3 regions of the Enterobacter sp. K510 genome follow, and region 3 is predicted to be linked to each of the others. Evidence: riboswitches for the same ligand, from Rfam matches in the RefSeq annotation. Region 3 holds a riboswitch; each other region holds the start of a gene.

Region 1 (6,573 bases), on a different contig from region 3:
GCCTGCGCCATATCCTTCACCGCTTTTTCGTCCCCGGAACTGAGCTTAGCGCCCGATGCGGTCTGGCTGGTGGCGTCACTCGTTGCAGTGCTGGACTGTGTCTGGGCTTGCACGCCGAGCGTGGTGAACATCGCAGCCACTGCCGATACGGCCAGCAGTCCTTTCAAGGTTTTGCTCTTTTGCATGTTATTCTCCAGATGGTCATCGGTAAGGTAAATATGAGGTAATTATCTGCACGTAGTCTCCTGCGTAAATGACAACGGCACTACTCAGTATAGTTGAACGCTCAGAGACAGCAGTTTTAGTTAGAGATCTTACAAAGGGCAGCAGGAAATGGCGGGCGTAAAGGTGTGGGAAGGATGCAGCCTGCCCGGCGGCGCAGGCTTGCCGGGCCTACAGGTGTCACCCGGCAAGATGTTGCGGCTGGCTACGCGTCTGTCCCTTTCACCCAGCGCGGCGCTTTCATAATATCGGTGAAATACCACACCAGTTCACACAGCAACCCGGTCAGGGTTTTCTCCATATCCGGCGGCAGCGACTGGCTGTTCAACAGGCGCGTTAACGCCAGGCAGTATTCACAAATCAGATCAGATTCCGGTTCGAAACACGGCGGTTCCGCAGGCAGGGTATCCACCGTGAATTGAGGGATCAGATGCGGTGGAATGACGTCATTCAATGTGGGTTGCAGCAGCATCAGGCAGGCGTTCAGACGCCCGCACATCGCGAGGCGCAGCGCCGGATCGTCGCTTTCGATCAGCGTTTCGGCAAAATGCTCGCAGTGATCCGCCAGCACGGTGAAATCAGTGTCTGCGGTGAAGGGAACGGTAAGTAACGGGTGAGTCTGGTTGAGGGTCGTAGCCATAAGGGCAGCCTCCGGTATGTGAATGTATATTCCGCCACTGAAGAGACCAATCTTACGGGTGGCGGACTGAACGGAGTTGGTCTTACCGGCCATACCGACACCGGCGCGCCTTGCAGCGCCCCCGTCCAGCCCACCATAGAGATGTAGCCAAACGCACGACATAAGAAAGACGCTTACGCGTCATATGTCGCAGGTATGATATGCAGGAGACCAATCCCGGCACCTGATTTTGCAGGCGCGGGAAGATGCTACTGTCAGACGCGATCAACGGCAAGCGGATTTGGCAGTACGGTTTGCGAGAAGGCTCGTAAATACATATCAAAAACAGTCACCCCACCTCATACCCCCAACCATCCCTCATTGCTGCCCGGCAACAAAATCATTACACTAGCGCCGTGCTCAACGGGGTGCTGCGCGAAACGCGTGTGCTGAGAAAATACCCGTCGAACCTGATCCGGATAACGCCGGCGAAGGGATTTGAGGCTACCGCTCAAGTCCTTTGCCACTCTCTTTTATTGAGGTGCAAAGTGTTAAAAAAATGTCTGCCGTTCCTGCTGCTGATTGCCGCGCCCGCCTTTGCTAAACCCGTTCTTACCGTTTACACCTACGACTCCTTTGCCGCTGACTGGGGCCCTGGCCCGAAAGTTAAAAAAGCCTTTGAAGCGGACTGTAACTGCGAGCTGAAGCTGGTGGCGCTGGAAGATGGCGTCTCGCTGCTCAACCGTCTGCGCATGGAAGGCAAAAACAGCAAAGCCGACGTGGTACTGGGGCTGGATAACAACCTGCTGGAAGCGGCCACGCAAACTAAACTGTTTGCGAAAAGCGGCATCCCGAATGATGCAGTGAACGTGCCGGGCGGCTGGAAAAACGACACCTTTGTGCCGTTCGATTACGGCTATTTCGCCTTCGTTTATGACAAAAACAAACTGAAAAATCCGCCGAAAAGCCTGAAAGAACTGGTGGAAAGCGACCAGAAATGGCGTGTGATTTACCAGGACCCGCGTACCAGCACGCCAGGCCTCGGCCTGCTGCTGTGGATGCAAAAAGTCTATGGCGATAAGACGCCGGACGCCTGGCAAAAACTCGCCGCGAAAACCGTCACCGTCACCAAAGGCTGGAGCGAGGCTTACGGCCTGTTCCTGAAAGGCGAAAGCGACCTGGTGCTGAGCTACACCACCTCCCCGGCGTATCACGCCATCGAAGAGAAAAAAGACAACTACGCCGCCGCGGGCTTCAGCGAAGGGCACTATTTGCAGGTGGAAGTTGCCGCCCGCACCGCCGCCAGCAAGCAGCCGGAGCTGGCAGAGAAGTTCCTGAAATTTATGGTGACCCCGGCGTTCCAGAACACCATCGCCACCGGCAACTGGATGTATCCGGTGACCAGCGTGGCGCTGCCCGCGGGCTTTGACCAACTGGTGAAACCGGCCACCACGCTGGAATACTCCCCGCAGGATGTTGCCGCGAAGCGTGCCGACTGGATCAGTGCATGGCAACGCGCCGTCAGCCGTTAATCCCTGGCTGGCTGCTGCCCGGTGCCGCCGCAGCCACGCTGATGGTGGCGGTGGCGCTGGCGGCTTTTTTTGCGCTGTGGATGAATGCGCCAGTAACGGACGTTGCCGCGCTGTTGCAGGACAGCTACCTGTGGCACGTGGTGCGCTTCTCGTTCTGGCAGGCGTTTTTGTCCGCCCTGCTGTCGGTAGCCCCGGCAATCTTTCTTTCCCGTGCCCTGTACCGCCGCCGCTTTCCTGGGCGGCAAATGCTGTTACGCCTGTGCGCCATGACGCTGATTTTGCCGGTGCTGGTGGCGGTGTTCGGCATTCTCAGCGTCTATGGTCGTCAGGGCTGGCTGGCGCAGATTTTCGGATCGCACTGGACGTTTTCGCCTTACGGCCTGCAGGGGATCCTGCTGGCCCACGTCTTCTTTAACCTGCCGATGGCGACTCGCCTGCTGTTACAGGCACTGGAGCAGATCCCCGGCGAGCAGCGCCAGCTTGCCGCCCAGCTCGGGATGCGCGGCTGGGCGTTTTTCCGCTTTGTTGAATGGCCCTGGCTGCGGCGGCAAATTCCGCCGGTGGCGGCGCTGATCTTTATGCTCTGTTTCGCCAGCTTTGCCACGGTGCTGTCGCTGGGTGGCGGTCCGCAGGCCACCACCATTGAGCTGGCGATTTATCAGGCGCTGAGTTACGACTTTGAACCAGGCCGTGCGGCGCTGCTGGCGCTGGTGCAGATGATCTGCTGCCTCGGCCTGGTGCTGTTAAGCCAGCGGCTGAGCAAAGCCATTGCCGTCGGCACAAATCACCTCACCGGCTGGCGCGATCCGCAGGACAGCCTGTTGCGCCGCCTCGCCGATGGCACGCTGATTGTTCTGGCCCTGTTGCTGTTGCTGCCGCCGCTGATTGCCGTGATGGTCGAAGGGCTGAATCGTAGCCTGTTGGATGTGCTGGCGCAGCCGGTGCTGTGGCAGGCGACCTGGACCTCGCTGCGCATCGCACTGTGCGCCGGGGTGCTGTGTGTGATCCTGACCATGATGCTGCTGTGGAGCAGCCGCGAACTGCGCGCCCGCCAGCAACCCTTCGCCGGGCAGGCGCTGGAGCTGTCCGGCATGTTGATCCTCGCAATGCCCGGCATCGTGCTGGCGACCGGCTTCTTTTTACTGCTTAACAACGCCACCGGCCTGCCGGACTCTGCCGACGGCATTGTGATTTTTACTAACGCGCTGATGGCCATCCCCTACGCGCTGAAAGTGCTGGAAAACCCGATGCGCGATGTCGCCGCCCGTTATACGCTGCTGTGCCAGTCTCTCGGCATGGCAGGGCTGCAACGGCTGCGCGTGGTGGAGCTGCGCGCGCTGAAACGTCCGCTGGCGCAGGCGCTGGCGTTTGCCTGTGTGCTGTCGATCGGCGATTTTGGCGTCGTGGCGCTGTTCGGCAATGACGATTTCCGCACGCTGCCGTTTTACCTTTATCAGCAAATAGGCTCTTATCGCAGCCAGGACGGGGCCGTAACGGCGCTGCTGCTGCTGGCGCTGTGCTTTATCCTGTTCACCGTGATTGAAAAACTTCCGGGTCGCCATGCTAAAACTGACTGATACCACCTGGCTTTACCATCACCTGCCCATGCGCTTTACGCTGAATATCGAGCGGGGTGAACAGGTGGCGATCCTCGGGCCGAGCGGCGCGGGGAAAAGCACGCTGTTGAATCTGATCGCCGGGTTTTTACAGCCGGACAGCGGCTCGATCATGCTGGAAAACGAGGATCACACGCGTACGCCACCGTCGAGCCGCCCGGTGTCGATGCTGTTCCAGGAAAACAATTTGTTCACCCATCTGACGGTGCGGCAGAACATTGGTCTGGGGCTGCATCCCGGCTTAAAACTTAACGACACCCAGCGCGCCACTCTCGCGGTCATTGCCGCACAGATGGGGCTGGGATCGCTGCTCGATCGTCTGCCAGATCAGCTCTCCGGCGGGCAACGTCAGCGTGTGGCGCTGGCGCGCTGTCTGGTACGCGAACAACCCGTATTGCTGCTTGATGAGCCGTTTTCCGCCCTTGACCCGGCGCTGCGTCAGGAGATGCTGGCGCTGGTTAACGAGGTGTGTCAGCGCCAGAACCTGACGCTGCTGATGGTGTCGCACAGTGTGGAAGATGCGCTGCGCATCGCCCCGCGCTCGCTGGTGATCGCCGACGGGCGCATTGCCTGGGACGGCAGCACCCAGGCGCTGGTGAGCGGGCAGTCGCCCGCCTCGGCATTACTGGGGATCGCCGCACCGTAACTCTGCCATGAGCCACGACGCAACATTTTTTATTCATAAGTGAAGAATTAACTCCATTTTATTTAAAAAACTGGAGTTAAAAATTCATTGCGTGATCGCCTTCATGCTTTTCTTCCGCGCCCTTTTCCATAATGCCGCCGCCGCACTTGTGGAGCCAAACACTCAGGAGGAAAAATGATAAAGGGATTTAACGCCAGCGCGGCACTCGACAGGCTGGCTTACTGGGCAGGCAGAATGGCGGCGCAGCGCCATCTCACGGCGATCAGGGAAGGATTTATTTTTCTGATGCCGCTGATCATAGCCGCCTCGTTTTTTGTACTCATCAATAATGTGGTACTGAATGAAAAAGCCGGGCTGATGGGACTGCTCGGTATAAAAGCCGACTGGCTTGTTCCCGCCAGAGAAATTGGTATACGCATTTACAATGGCACGCTCAATATTCTGACGCTACTCGCAACAGCGATGATAGCGTGGCGCATGGCGCTCGCGCGTGAACAGGCGGGAGCTATTCATGCGGTCTTCGCGCTGGCCTGTCTGGTGATCTTTTTCCCCCTTGAGCAGACGTTGCAGATGGCGGATCAAATCGTTCGGGTTCCCGGCCTTATCGCCGCCAGCGAAACCGCCGCCAGCGGCCTGTTTGTCGGCATCATCATCGCCCTGATAAGCAGCGAACTGTTGACGCTGGCGCAGCGCAGTCGCTATCTGGCGATCCGCATGCCTGACAGCGTTCCACCCGCTGTAGCCAGCTCTTTTAACGTTATTCTTCCCATGTTGTTGCTGCTCACCCTGTTTGGCCTGCTGGCAGTGTTAATTGAAGTATGTTTCGGCACTAACCTGCACCATCTGGTGAACGAGGTTGTGCAGGCGCCGCTGCAAAACGCATTACAAAGTCTGCATGGCGTGCTCGGCCTGCTGTTCAGCATGAATATGCTGTGGTTTTTCGGCATCCATGGCGTATCGATCATGATGCCGATCACCGAGCCAACGCTGCTGGTGGCGATCCAGGAAAACGCCGCCGCGCTTCAGCAGGGCGCTGTTCCGCCACACATTGTCACCAAACCTTTTATTGACGCTTTCGGATATATGGGCGGCGGCGGGCAGACCATCGGATTGGTTATCGCCATGCTCATCGCCTCGCGCCGGGAAGATCACCGGACCATCACCCGGCTTTCCGGCGTGCCGTCGTTGTTCAACATCAATGAGCCGATGATTTTTGGCATCCCGATTATCTTTAATCCGCTGCTGCTGGTGCCCTTTATTCTGACGCCGCTCCTGAGCGTCGGCATCGCCTGGTTCGCCACCGCGCTTGAGCTGATCGATAAAACCACCGTGCTGATCCCCTGGACCACGCCGCCAGTGCTCTCCGCATTTCTCGCCACGGGCGGGGACTGGCGCGCCGCGCTGCTGGCCCTGCTGTTGCTGATACTTTCGGTGTTGATCTATCTGCCTTTCGTGCTGGCGCTGAATCGCCAGAAACAAGCGGAACAAGGAGCATAACGGATGAAAATTGTCTGTCTGCCGCTGGATGCCCGCCCCTATAACTACGATTTTCTACAGTCGCTGGCGGCGATGGATAGCCAGCTGACGCTAGTGATGCCGCCGCGTGATTTGCTCGGTTTCCGCAAAACACCCGCCCACTTTGCCGCGCTCACCGCGTTTATCGAGGCGCATATGGCTGGTGCCGATGCGCTGATCCTGTCGCTGGATATGCTGATTTACGGCGGCCTGCTGCCTGCGCGTACGCATCATTTAACGCCAGAGGCGCTGCACGCGCGCCTTGACTGGCTGCGTCAGCTCCATCAGCGTTATCCGGCAGTAGAAATCTCCGCCTCCTCGCTGATCCTGCGTACCCCCGCCTATGATTCCGCCGAAGAAGAGCCGGATTATTATGCGCACTGTGGCCGGGCCATCTGGCAGTACGGCATTTACCGCGACCGC
Region 2 (6,573 bases), on a different contig from region 3:
CGGCGAGCGCACCTTTATGACCTTTTCCGGCGTCGAAACCCGCTGGGCGAAGGCATGGCTGGATCCGCTTACCGTGCCGCCGGGCAGCCTGATTTCACTGTCGGGTTATCAGCTCTCCGCCGCCTGCGGCGAAGTGCTGGTCAACTGGCTGGAAACGCTGCACGACGTGACGCCCTATATCGATTTCGGTCCGCGTATTGAAGACATTGATCCGGCGTTGCTGGCGCGTATCCTGGCGCTGAAACCGATCGTCACCTTAAACCGCCGCGAATCAGAGATCGCCGCGCAGCTGCTGGACGTGGAGCCGGAACTTTTAGGCCCGGCGTGGCAGAAAGCGTACGGCGCGCCGCTGATTATTCGTCACGATCGCGACGGGGCCTGGTACTATGATGGCGATGAGCAGGGCTTCGTACCGCCCTTCCCGGCTACCATGGTGGACACCATAGGCGCAGGGGACAGCCATGCGGGCGGCGTACTGGCGGGGTTATCCTCCGGCCTGTCGCTGGCGGATTCAGTCTGCCTGGGCAACGCCATTGCGGCGATGGTGGTCAGCAAGCGCGGCGGCGACTGTGCGCCGACGCGTGAGGAATTACTCCTCGCATACAAAGACGTATAAATCGCTGCGACAGGTACTGATACTGTACTCAATGGGCCGGTTTTGTTGATCAAGCGCCACCTGGCTTATCACCAGAACCGGCACCATGTTTTCCAGCTGAATATGCGTCTGAAATTCAGCGTCCGGCATCCGGGCGCTGACCCGCGATTTTGTGCGCTGGGGATAGATGCGCTGGCTGCGGAAATAGTCATACAGCGAAACGCCAATGGCATCCACATCCTTGATGAGCGGCGCGGGCACCCAGGATTCTTCAATGGACACGGCGTCCTCATCCACATAGCGAATGCGCTTAAGCAGAAACACGTCGGAATCGGTGTCGATGGCGAGTTTTTCCGCCACCTCCGCCGGGCAGGGAACAATGCGTTTGTTCACCCACAGGGTATCCGGCTTCTTACCGCGCAGCACCACCTGCTGGGAAAATCCCCGCGCTTCTTTCAGTGAATATTCGAAGATGTTGTTGATTTGCGTGCCGTAGCCACGTGAACGCGTGACCACGCCTTCATCCTCCAGCATCTGCATCGCCTTGCGCACGGTAATGCGCGAAATCCCCGTTAATCCGCTGAAATCGCGCTCGCCCGGCAGAATATTGCCGTGGGCCAGCAGCCCGCTCCGCACGGCGTCTTTCACCGTCCCGGCAAACTTCAGGTACAACGGCATGTTGTCCGCGGCGGCAATCCGCTCTTTCAGTTGTTCGATTAACTGGATATGCGCTTGTTCCATTTCGGGTATCCTGGCAAAAAAGTCCGGTGGTTATACTACCACCACTCATGGAAATGATGCACCGGCCCGATCCCCTCCCCCACTTCCAGCGTGTCGGCCTGCGCCAGCGCGGCGCTGAGCCAGCCTTTGGCATGCTCCACCGTGGTCGCCCAGTCTGTATGGCGCGGGCGCAGCGCCGCCAGCGCCGCCGACAGGGTACAGCCGGTGCCGTGAGTATTTTTGGTGTGAATACGCGGTGCGGTAAAACGCGTCGCCCCGTCGCGGGTAAACAGCCAGTCCGGGCTTTCGGCATCCTCCAGATGACCACCTTTCATCAGCACCGCTTCACAGCCGAGCGCCAGCAACGCGCGGCCCTGCTCGTGCATCTCCTGCTCGTTGCGGGCGTGAGGGGCGTCCAGCAGCGCGGCGGCTTCCGGCAGGTTGGGCGTGATCAGCGACACCTGCGGCAACAGATGCCGACGCAGGGCGTCAACGGCACCGGGGGAGAGCAGCGCATCGCCGCTTTTGGCGAGCATTACCGTGTCCAGCACCACATTCTGCACCTGATAACGCCGCAGCCGCTCCGCCACGGCTTCGACAATGTCAGTTTCGGCAAGCATACCGATTTTGGTGGTGTCGATACGGACATCGCTGAACACCGAGTCCAGCTGTGCGGCGACAAACTCCGGTTCGATGCGGTACACCGACTGCACGCCGCGGGTATTCTGCGCCACCAGCGCGGTAATAACTGAACAGCCATAGGCGCCCAGCGCCGAGAAGGTTTTCAGATCTGCCTGGATACCCGCGCCGCCACTGGGATCGGTACCTGCAATGGTCAGGGCATTGATACGTTTCATGCCAGCGCCTCCCCGTCCAGACGATACAGCGCATCGAGAAACGCCGGGATAAACGACCCCGGCCCCTGACTGGCAGCGACGGCACGGCTGCCCGCCTGCGCCATAATGCCGCAGGCCGCCGCCACATTAGTCAGGCGATCCCCCGGCAGCGCACAGCTGGCAGCCACCACCGCCGAGAGCGCGCAACCGGTGCCGACCACCCGCGTCATCAAAGGATCGCCCCCCGGCACCGCGAGCACACGCTTGCCGTCGGTGATGTGATCCACCTCCCCGCTCACCGCCACCACCGCCCCGCTCTGCCGTGCCAGCGCCACGGCGGCAGGCAGCGCCGCGTGAATGGTATCTGTGGTATCGACGCCGCGACCGCCCGCCTGCATGCCCGCCAGCGCGAGGATCTCCGACGCATTGCCGCGAATAGCCGCCGGGCGCAGGATCAGCAGTTCCCGGCAAAAATCGGTGCGGAACGTCAGGCCGCCAACCGCCACGGGATCGAGCGTCCAGGGTTTTCCCGCCTCGCGGGCGCTGTTAATGGCCGCGTGCATGGCTCCGGCGCGATCTGCCGTCAGGGTGCCAACGTTAACCAGCAGCGCATCGGCGATAGCGCTGAACTGCACGGCCTCTTCCGGCTCGATTACCATCGCCGGGGACGCGCCGAGCGCCAGCAAAACGTTAGCGGTAAAGCTCTGCACCACGTCGTTAGTCATACAGTGGACAAGGGGGGAATGGCGGCGGAAGTGTTGTAACAGAGTGGCGATATGCGCCGGATTTAGCAGGTCAGGTTGCATTTTTTGCTCCTGCCAGACTGCGAAGAAGGGACGCCGGCAGAGGCATCTGACTTCCCTACGCTGGCATTATCCAGATCAGGTGGTACGGGTATTTCTCAGCCTTCACGCAGAAGGGCACCCCGAGTCATTTGAATCAAAATCAATTATTTACAGTTAACACTGCAACAGAATTTAGTGTAGCCGCGGGCTGTTATCGGGCACAAGGAATTTCATAAAGTTTCTGCCGTCCGGCTATTAGCCTGCTTAAGGTATTCGTGCTTAGTGTGATCTGGATCAACATTTACAAATCTTGACAGGAGGATAGTAACGGCGCTGAACTAATGCGTCTCTTTTATAGATACAATCTTTACTATTCACGAAGTCAATCAATATGAAAATCTCTACTCTCGCCGCGGTCGTATTAGCGGCAATTGCCTTTAACGCAGCGGCAAATGAAAGCGTTTCCATTATGAACAATCGCCTTTCAAGCGCCATGCAGGATCAAGCCAATAACCATAATGATGCAACAGCAAGCCGTGTACATGATGCGTACAACGCGGTTAAGCAAGCTGAAAATGGTTCAATGGATAACTCGCACATGGGGAGCACGACGCAGTCTGCACCAACCGCAGCCAGCTATGGTTTTAACGCGTACTCCGGATACTCAACCCGCCCCGGCACCTTCGCGCCAACGGCAGACGATCGCAATAATCATATTCCGGACGCCATACCCTCTGTGAAAACAGATGGCGTTCCGCAGGCAACGCCGCAGCGCGTGCCCGGTTTGCAGCTGACTCCGAAAGCGGTTGAACAACGTACGCCTGTGCTGAATCTTACGCCTGCAGCCATTGCGCAGAAAACACCGCAACTTACCAACGCTGTGCCCACACAGCTCACGCCACAGCGCGTGCCCGCTTTGCAGCTGACTCCGAAAGCGGTTGAACAACGTACGCCTGTGCTGAATCTCACGCCTGCAGCCATTGCACAGAAAACACCGCAACTCACCAACGCTGTGCCCACGCAGCTCACGCCGCAGCGCGTGCCCGCTTTGCAGCTGACTCCGAAAGCGGTTGAACAACGTACGCCTGTGCTGAATCTTACGCCTGCAGCCATTGCGCAGAAAACACCGCAACTCACCAACGCTGTGCCCACGCAGCTCACGCCGCAGCGCGTGCCCGGTTTGCAGCTGACTCCGAAAGCGGTTGAACAACGTACGCCTGTGCTGAATCTTACGCCTGCGGCCATTGCACAGAAAACACCGCAACTTACCAACGCTGTGCCCACGCAACTCACGCCGCAGCGCGTGCCTGGCGCTATTCCGGCACAGCTTTATCAAAAAGTGCCTGTTGCCAATTTACAGGCGCCGGGCACGCTAACGCCTGTAGCTACCTATTCTGCACCCGCGCAGGCAATCAGCTATAGCGGTGCTTCTCGCCGACCGGGCACTTATCAACCTTCTGTGACCGCTCCCGCCATGGTGAAAGGTATTATGCAGTCTCCTGCAGTCGCCACACCTGAGCAGGTTGACAGCATTAATGTCAGCGTTAACAGCCTGAAACCAGATACACAGGTTAACGTCACTGTCGAAGGCAAAACCTTCACCACAACGGCGGGCGCTATTGCTAAGGTCGATCCTCAGGCGCAAATTAGCGTGCCACATATGCCGGTACTGGTTCGCACCCAATATAACGGGGCTAATCACGGTAACAATGGCGCACGGAAAGGCGAGTCTAATGGTCGCGGTGCAGATAATGCCCATTCCCATGCCTTTGGCGGACATGGCTATGGTCATGATAATAGCCGATCAGAAGGCTTCGGCGGCCATTCGCATTTTCATTAATAACCTTAGTCTGTATTTGATAAGAATACAGCAAATTACCGGGTTGATTCATAATAATCAACCTGCTCAATATAAAAAATGCTCAAATACATTTTATGTAGCGCCCTGCTCTATCTGTCCTGTTTTGTCATTGGTTTTACAGGCGGCATGGAGTATATAAAAATATTTACCGACTCATGTGATATTTATAAAATAAGCGATAGCAATAATGAAAAAGTTAATGATGATAGCAATCATAACTGGATTAGTCACTTCTAATGCCTATGCCATAAATGCCAGCTTTCGTAAGCAACTTGAAAAATCAGGCTGCACACAAGTTACTGAAGCTAATGGTACATGTGACATAAATAAAACAAAGGCACAAAACAAGAAAAGTAAAAGCGAGGGGACTCAGAAAATCAGTAATAAATAATTAACGTCACTGCCGCCCATTCTGCACAACGGGCGGCAGTGACAGCTTGCCGCAAAAGTTTTACTTATGCCCACGCCCCGCCGATTAAACTTACTTAATGCGAAGTGAAAATTTCTCACTTTGTCACCCTCTCTTACACGCCAGCATGATTAATGTAGATGTTTATCAAACACTTAAATTTAATATTTACTTACCTGACTAAGCGTTCCGCATCCGGTTAGCTCATTTTTTAATCAAATCCTGAAATCTCATACAAGAGATATTCTGCCTGCCATGCAAAATGAAGTTCGACTACAGACGCATTAACTTTTGGGCAGGAGAGAACCGTGAGTATCGAAGAAAAAATTGAAAATCATATACGTCAGTTTCCGGTATCGCTGGTGAATTACCTTAAAAGCGATTACCAGGAAGATCTGATGGTGGTGATAGATGATTTGCTGCCGCATGACGTTCGTGAAGGGATGGAAACGGAAGCGCGCCGCCTGTTGAGTGAAGAAGCATTACGGCGTGAAGTGATAATTGCCCAGAGCGGCAATACGCCGCGCGCTTACGACAGCGTTGGACGGAATGTCATCCGCGAACAGGGGGAATATATTCCCGCGTTTTTTGACAGCCCAAGCATTCTCAATTTTTTCAGCCGCATTACCGGCGAAACGCTTTATCGGGTGCCTTACGCCCCGGAAGAATTCATTATTAATTCACAAAACAAAACCGGCGACACCCACGGCTGGCACTGGGATGACTACTCCTACGCCTTAGTCTGGGTGATCGACGAGCCGGATGTATTCGCCGGCGCGCGCGTGGAGTTTATTCCCCGTGTCCCCTGGAAAAAAACCGCCACCCGGGAATGGATAAAAGATGTGCTGACGGAAAACACCATACGTAGCCGCCATGTCTCGCAGGGACAATGTTATCTGCTGCGCGCCAGAGATGCGTTACACCGTATTTCCCCGTTAACCAGCGCGTCCCGCAGAACCGTGATCGTCTTCACTTATGCGAACGATTTAGATCTTAACGATCCTGAACTTACCCATGACTCCATGGAAACTATTTATCCGCAGGACACTCAGGCGCAGCTGTAAATAATAACGAAGAAGGAAGACACCATGAGTATTAATGAATGTGCGGGCGGGATGAATGACCAGGGCGGATTCCCGGTATTTTTTACTGAAATCTCTGACGATCTGGGTCGCTATGATGAATATACCGACGCCGCCCGGGCAATTTCACAGGCTTTTCCTCCGGCTTCTTATCCCGCCGCGCTCGATATTTGCTGCGGCATTGGCAAGATGAGTAAAGCGCTCCATGAGTGTGGCTATCGCGTCACGGGACTGGATTTATCCGCCGCGCAGCTGGAGATTGCCCGTCAGATTTCCCCTGGCCCG
Region 3 (6,573 bases):
CACCATGTAGGTCGCCAGCGTCCACGGGCTGCCGGAGAAGCCAATCAGCGGCACTTCGCCTTTCAGTTCGCGGCGGATGGTGCGCACCGCGTTCATCACGTAACCCAGTTCATCTTCCGGATCCGGCACCGGCAGTTTTTCGACGTCGGCTTTACAGGTGATGGGCGAGGTAAAACGCGGGCCTTCGCCGGCTTCAAAGTAGAGGCCCAGACCCATCGCATCGGGGATGGTCAGAATGTCCGAAAAAAGGATCGCCGCATCAAGCGGGAAACGGCGCAGCGGTTGCAGGGTGACTTCGCACGCCAGCTCCGCATTTTTACACAGCGACATAAAGTCACCGGCTTGCGCGCGGGTGGCTTTGTACTCCGGCAAGTAGCGGCCAGCCTGTCTCATCATCCATACCGGGGTGACATCCACCGGCAGGCGCTGGAGCGCGCGCAGGTAACGATCGTTTTTCAGTTCGGTCATTTTGCAGTTCCTCAATGCGTCAGACCGACATTGTAACATGTCACTCATACTCTGCCCGACACAAAGCCACGGTGTCCTCGATCAAACGGCGCGCGACTGTGCCTGGCGGCGGTAACAGCGGCAGCGCATCATAGCGATACCAGCCCGCGTCCAGCAGTTCGTTAGGGTCGATGTTGATTTCACCGCCGTCATATTCGGCCATAAAGGCGGTCATCAGCGATTGCGGGAACGGCCAGGGTTGCGAGGTAACGTAGCGCAGATTTTTCACGCGGATGGCGCTCTCTTCCATGACTTCGCGGGCGACCGCCTGCTCCAGCGTCTCGCCCACCTCCACAAAACCGGCCAGCACGGTATAGATGCCGTTGCGATGGCGCGTGTGCTGGGCCAGCAGGATTTTGTCTTCACGGCGGATGGCGACAATGATGCACGGCGCGATTTGCGGGTAGTAACGTTCCCGACAGTTGCCGCACAGCATTGCCCATTCGCTTTTACTGGTGTGCATGGTATGACCGCAGTAACCGCAAAACTGGTGCGAGCGGTAAAACTCCGCCAGCTGTACGCCGCGCCCGGCGAGCTGGAACAGTCCGACATCCTGGTCCACCAATTGCCGCACGGACGACATATCCTGACGACGATTCTGACGCACCAGCCACACCGGCTCGCCCTGCCATTCGCCGATGGTTAAACCGCGCTGGCCCACAAGATCGAAATTTCCTGCCTCGCCATGTGGTAATTCTCCAGCGGGCAGCCATAATTTTTGTTCATGGCTGACAATCCACCAGCCCTGATCGGTTAATTCGATGACACGTTCCATAATCTGTTGCACTACCTTAGCGACACTGGCATGTTGGTAACATCATTTTTACAAATTTTGGGTAAGTATTTTTTAATCTTAATATTACGGAGTTGATCATGCTAAACCAGCTACAAAGCCTGACAGAGCGAGTGGGAGGAAGTAATAAACTTGTCGACCATTGGTTACATGTCCGTAAGCATCTGCTTGTTGCTTATTACGATCTGGTCGGCATTAAACCTGGCAGAGAATCCTTTACAGAACTTGATGAAAAAGCGCTGGATGATTTTTGCCATAGCCTGGTCGATTATCTTTCCGCTGGTCATTTTAGTATTTATGAGCGCATTATCAGCGAAATGGAAGGGACCAGCCCACTTTTCGCCGCCACGCAGATCTATCCTCTGCTGGAAGCGAACACGCAGCAGATCATGAATTATTATGATTCCAGCCTGGAAAATGCCATTGATGACAGCAACTGCATTGAATTCCAGCATGCGCTGTCCGGCATTGGCGAAGCGCTGGCGCAACGCTTTACTCTTGAAGATCAATTAATCGTTCTGGCGTTCGACTTCAACCTTTCTGAAAGCGCCAACGACGAGGCAGTAGCCAATAACGAGAGAGATATGGCTCGTCCTGCTTGAGTTCTGCGGCAGTAACACGTAATTTATTTTAGCTTTCCCGTATAACGGGAAATTATTTCTTGTCGGAGTGCCGCGTACGACAGTACCGGCTGAGACCGTTAATTCGGGATCCGCGGAACCTGATCAGGTTAGTACCTGCGAAGGGAACAAGAGTTCATCTGCATGGCATCGCTGCATCCGGCGATCGCCCTCTTGCTTCATCCGTCATTCTGACAAGCCACGTCCTTACTTTTATGGAATGAGCTATGTCTGCCACTAAACCAACACGTCGCCAGCAACGCGAACACGCCCAGCGCTTTATCGATACTCTGGAAGGTACTGTCTTCCCCGGCTCCCGACGCATCTATATTCAGGGTTCACAGCCGGACATTCGCGTGCCCATGCGTGAAATTCAGCTCAGCCCGACGCCAGTCGGCGGCACTAAAGACGCGCCACGTTTTGAAGAAAACGAAGCGATCCCCGTGTATGACACCTCCGGTCCGTACGGCGATCCCGCCATTACTATTAACGTCCGGCAGGGGCTGACCAGGCTACGAAGTCCATGGATTGCGGCGCGTGGCGCGACGGCAGGCCAGTGCGTGACCCAGTTGCACTATGCCCGCCAGGGGATTGTCACGCCGGAGATGGAATTTATCGCCATCCGTGAAAACATGGGCCGCGAGCGCATTCGCGCTGATGTCCTGCGCCAGCAGCATACTGGCGAAGGCTTTGGCGCGCGCCTGCCGGAAAACATCACCCCTGAATTTGTACGCGATGAAGTGGCCGCCGGGCGCGCCATTATTCCCGCCAATATTAACCATCCGGAATCCGAGCCGATGATCATTGGCCGTAATTTTCTGGTGAAAGTAAACGCCAATATTGGCAATTCGGCGGTCAGCTCCTCCATCGAAGAGGAAGTGGAAAAGCTGGTGTGGGCCACGCGTTGGGGGGCTGATACCGTGATGGATCTCTCCACCGGCCGTAATATCCATGAAACCCGCGAGTGGATTTTGCGTAACAGCCCGGTGCCCATCGGCACAGTGCCGGTTTATCAGGCGCTGGAGAAGGTTAACGGCATTGCGGAAAACTTAAGCTGGGAAGTATTCCGCGAAACGCTGCTGGAGCAGGCGGAACAGGGCGTCGATTACTTCACTATTCACGCCGGTGTGCTGCTGCGTTATGTGCCGATGACGGCAAAACGTCTGACGGGTATCGTCTCCCGTGGCGGCTCGATCATGGCGAAATGGTGCCTGTCCCATCATCAGGAAAATTTCCTTTACGAACGTTTCCGCGACATCTGCGAAATCTGCGCGGCCTATGACGTTTCCCTGTCGCTGGGGGACGGTCTGCGTCCCGGTTCCATTCAGGACGCCAACGACGAGGCGCAGTTTGCGGAACTGCACACCCTTGGCGAGCTGACGAAAATCGCCTGGGAGTACGACGTGCAGGTGATGATTGAAGGCCCCGGCCATGTGCCGATGCATATGATCCGCCGCAATATGACCGAGCAGCTGGAGCACTGCCACGAAGCGCCTTTCTACACCCTCGGCCCGCTGACCACCGATATTGCGCCGGGCTACGACCATTTCACCTCCGGCATTGGCGCGGCGATGATCGGCTGGTTTGGCTGCGCAATGCTCTGTTACGTAACGCCAAAAGAGCACCTTGGCCTGCCGAACAAAGAGGACGTCAAACAGGGATTAATCACCTATAAGATCGCCGCTCACGCCGCCGATTTAGCCAAAGGCCATCCGGGGGCGCAGATCCGCGATAACGCCATGTCCAAAGCGCGCTTTGAATTCCGCTGGGAAGATCAGTTTAACCTTGCGCTCGATCCCTTCACCGCCCGCGCTTATCACGATGAGACGCTGCCGCAGGAGTCCGGCAAAGTAGCGCACTTCTGTTCGATGTGCGGCCCGAAATTCTGCTCGATGAAGATCAGCCAGGAAGTGCGCGACTTTGCGGCACAGCAGGCGGTTGACGCCGGCATGGCAGATAAATCGAACGACTTCCGCGCCCGGGGCGGCGAAATCTATCTCCGGCAGGAGGAGGCGTAATGTACCAGCCTGATTTTCCGCCGGTACCCTTCCGGCTCGGACTTTATCCCGTGGTGGACAGCGTGGTCTGGATCGAGCGTCTGCTCGGCGCCGGGGTGCGCACCCTGCAACTGCGCATCAAGGATAAGCGCGATGACGAGGTGGAAGCCGATGTTATCGCCGCTATCGCCCTTGGCCGCCGCTATCAGGCGCGGCTGTTTATCAACGATTACTGGCGGCTGGCGATCAAGCATGGCGCTTACGGCGTGCACCTCGGGCAGGAGGATTTACAGGACACCGATTTGACGGCGATCCGCGCGGCAGGTTTACGCCTTGGCGTATCGACCCACGACGATATGGAAATCGACGTCGCGCTGGCGGCAAAACCGTCCTATATCGCCCTCGGCCATGTCTTCCCGACGCAAACCAAACAGATGCCTTCTGCCCCGCAGGGGCTGGCACAGCTGGCGCAGCATATCGTCCGGCTGAAAGATTATCCGACGGTCGCCATCGGCGGTATCAGCACTGAACGCGCGCCTGCGGTACTGGCGACCGGCGTGGGCAGCATCGCGGTGGTCAGCGCCATCACCGCTGCCGATGACTGGCAGGCGGCAACCCGGCAGTTGCTGGATCTGGCGGGGGTGGGCGATGAATGACAATGATTTCATGCGCTACAGCCGCCAGATCCTGCTGGAAGACATCGCCATTGACGGGCAGCAAAAATTGCTTGCCAGCCGGGTGCTGATTGTCGGGCTTGGCGGGCTCGGCTCTCCGGCGGCGCTGTATCTGGCGGCGGCAGGCGTGGGAACGCTGGCGCTCGCCGATGACGACGCGGTGCACCTCAGTAATCTGCAACGGCAAATCCTCTTCACCACAGAGGATATTAATCGCCCCAAATCACAGGCCGCGGCGCAGCGCCTACAGCAGCTCAATCCGGACACTGAACTGATCGCCCTGAATCAGCGTTTAGCAGGCGATGCGCTGCATCAGGAAGTGGCCCGTGCCGATGTGGTGCTGGATTGCAGCGATAACATGACCACCCGCCAGGCGATTAATGCCGCCTGCGTGGCGAACAATACGCCGCTCGTCAGCGCAAGCGCGGTGGGCTTTGGCGGGCAGTTAATGGTGCTGACGCCGCCCTGGACACAGGGCTGTTATCGCTGCCTGTGGCCGGATGACGTTGAGCCTGAACGCAACTGCCGCACGGCGGGCGTCATCGGCCCGGTGGTGGGCGTGATGGGCAGCCTGCAGGCGCTGGAAACCATCAAGCTGTTAACCGGCATAGCGCCCGCGCAGGGTGAACTGCGGCTGTTCGATGCCCGCAACCATCACTGGCGCACCATCACCCTTCAGCGGTCGGCACTCTGTCCGGCGTGCGGAGGTCTGCATGCGCATTCTGTTTAATGATGAGCCGATGCAGTGCGCCGACGCGCTGACCGTCAGCGCCCTGCTGACGCAGCTTAATCAGCTGACGCCGGGCATGGCGCTGGCGCTCAATCAGCACATCCTTCCCCGGGATCGCTGGGATCAACAACTGTTGCAGGACGGCGATCGGATCCTGCTTTTTCAGGTCATCGCCGGAGGCTGATATGTTACGCATTGCTGATAAAACCTTTACTTCGCACCTTTTTACCGGGACGGGGAAATTCGCCTCACCCGCGCTGATGATGAACGCGATACGCGCCTCCGGTAGCCAGCTGGTCACCCTGGCGATGAAGCGCGTCGATTTGCGCCAGCGCAGCGATGACCTGCTGGCGCCGTTGCTGGAGGCCGGGGTGACGCTGTTGCCTAATACTTCCGGGGCAAAGAATGCCGAAGAAGCGATATTTGCCGCTCAGCTGGCGCGGGAAGCGCTCGGCACAAACTGGCTGAAGCTGGAGATCCACCCGGATCCGCGCTGGCTGCTGCCCGATCCCATTGAAACCCTGAAAGCCGCGGAGATTCTGGTAAAGCAGGGCTTTATCGTGCTGCCCTATTGCAGCGCCGATCCGGTGTTATGCAAACGGCTGGAGGAAGCGGGCTGCGCGGCGGTAATGCCGCTGGGCGCGCCTATCGGCTCCAATCAGGGGCTGGAAACCCGCGCGATGCTGGAAATCATCATCGCCCAGGCAGGCGTGCCCGTGGTGGTGGATGCCGGGATAGGCGCGCCCAGCCATGCGGCACAGGCGCTGGAAATGGGCGCGGATGCAGTACTGGTGAATACCGCCATTGCCGTGGCTGACGATCCGGTGAAGATGGCTCATGCATTCCGCCTCGCCGTTGAAGCCGGCGTGCTGGCGCGTGAAGCGGTGCCGGGCGCCCGGCACTCCTTCGCACAGGCCACCAGCCCGCTGACCGGTTTTCTGGAGGCGCAGCCATGAATACCTTCACTGACCGCTGGCGGCAGCTGGACTGGGATGACATCCGCCTGCGTATTCACAGTAAAACGGCCCGGGATGTCGAACGGGCGCTCAGCGCCACGCACCCAACGCGCGAGGACATGATGGCGCTGCTCTCCTCCGCCGCCAGCGCGTTTCTGGAGCCGCTGGCACAACGTTCGCAGCAGCTGACCCGTCAGCGTTTTGGCAATACGGTCAGTTTCTACGTACCGCTGTACCTGTCGAACCTGTGCGCCAACGACTGCACCTACTGCGGCTTTTCGATGAGCAACCGTATT

The links. Region 3 has a riboswitch for thiamine pyrophosphate ahead of thiC (phosphomethylpyrimidine synthase ThiC). Riboswitches for the same ligand answer to the same signal wherever they lie in the genome.
Region 1: it holds a riboswitch for thiamine pyrophosphate, as region 3 does, so the genes downstream of both, thiB (thiamine ABC transporter substrate binding subunit) here and thiC (phosphomethylpyrimidine synthase ThiC) in region 3, are expected to answer to the same signal.
Region 2: it holds a riboswitch for thiamine pyrophosphate, as region 3 does, so the genes downstream of both, thiM (hydroxyethylthiazole kinase) here and thiC (phosphomethylpyrimidine synthase ThiC) in region 3, are expected to answer to the same signal.

Annotation. Positions count from the first base shown of each region.
Region 1 is NZ_JBNRLQ010000006.1:144,100-150,672, forward strand. Features, by position in the region: gene ACQUTD_RS12190 (DUF4142 domain-containing protein) at 1-185, opposite strand, end outside; gene ACQUTD_RS12195 (hypothetical protein) at 428-862, opposite strand; TPP riboswitch at 1,256-1,356, shown strand; gene thiB (thiamine ABC transporter substrate binding subunit) at 1,390-2,373, shown strand; gene thiP (thiamine/thiamine pyrophosphate ABC transporter permease ThiP) at 2,349-3,950, shown strand; gene thiQ (thiamine ABC transporter ATP-binding protein ThiQ) at 3,934-4,635, shown strand; gene ACQUTD_RS12215 (PTS sugar transporter subunit IIC) at 4,810-6,132, shown strand; gene ACQUTD_RS12220 (DUF4127 family protein) at 6,136-6,573, shown strand, end outside.
Region 2 is NZ_JBNRLQ010000002.1:120,822-127,394, reverse strand. Features, by position in the region: gene ACQUTD_RS03125 (PfkB family carbohydrate kinase) at 1-616, shown strand, start outside; gene ACQUTD_RS03120 (GntR family transcriptional regulator) at 590-1,336, opposite strand; gene thiD (bifunctional hydroxymethylpyrimidine kinase/phosphomethylpyrimidine kinase) at 1,372-2,172, opposite strand; gene thiM (hydroxyethylthiazole kinase) at 2,169-2,957, opposite strand; TPP riboswitch at 2,993-3,089, opposite strand; gene ACQUTD_RS03105 (hypothetical protein) at 3,328-4,776, shown strand; gene ACQUTD_RS03100 (hypothetical protein) at 4,985-5,188, shown strand; gene ACQUTD_RS03095 (HalD/BesD family halogenase) at 5,515-6,270, shown strand; gene ACQUTD_RS03090 (methyltransferase domain-containing protein) at 6,295-6,573, shown strand, end outside.
Region 3 is NZ_JBNRLQ010000018.1:6,313-12,885, forward strand. Features, by position in the region: gene hemE (uroporphyrinogen decarboxylase) at 1-468, opposite strand, end outside; gene nudC (NAD(+) diphosphatase) at 509-1,282, opposite strand; gene rsd (sigma D regulator) at 1,381-1,902, shown strand; TPP riboswitch at 1,956-2,065, shown strand; gene thiC (phosphomethylpyrimidine synthase ThiC) at 2,148-3,938, shown strand; gene thiE (thiamine phosphate synthase) at 3,938-4,573, shown strand; gene ACQUTD_RS21395 (molybdopterin-synthase adenylyltransferase MoeB) at 4,566-5,321, shown strand; gene thiS (sulfur carrier protein ThiS) at 5,305-5,505, shown strand; gene thiG (thiazole synthase) at 5,507-6,277, shown strand; gene thiH (2-iminoacetate synthase ThiH) at 6,274-6,573, shown strand, end outside.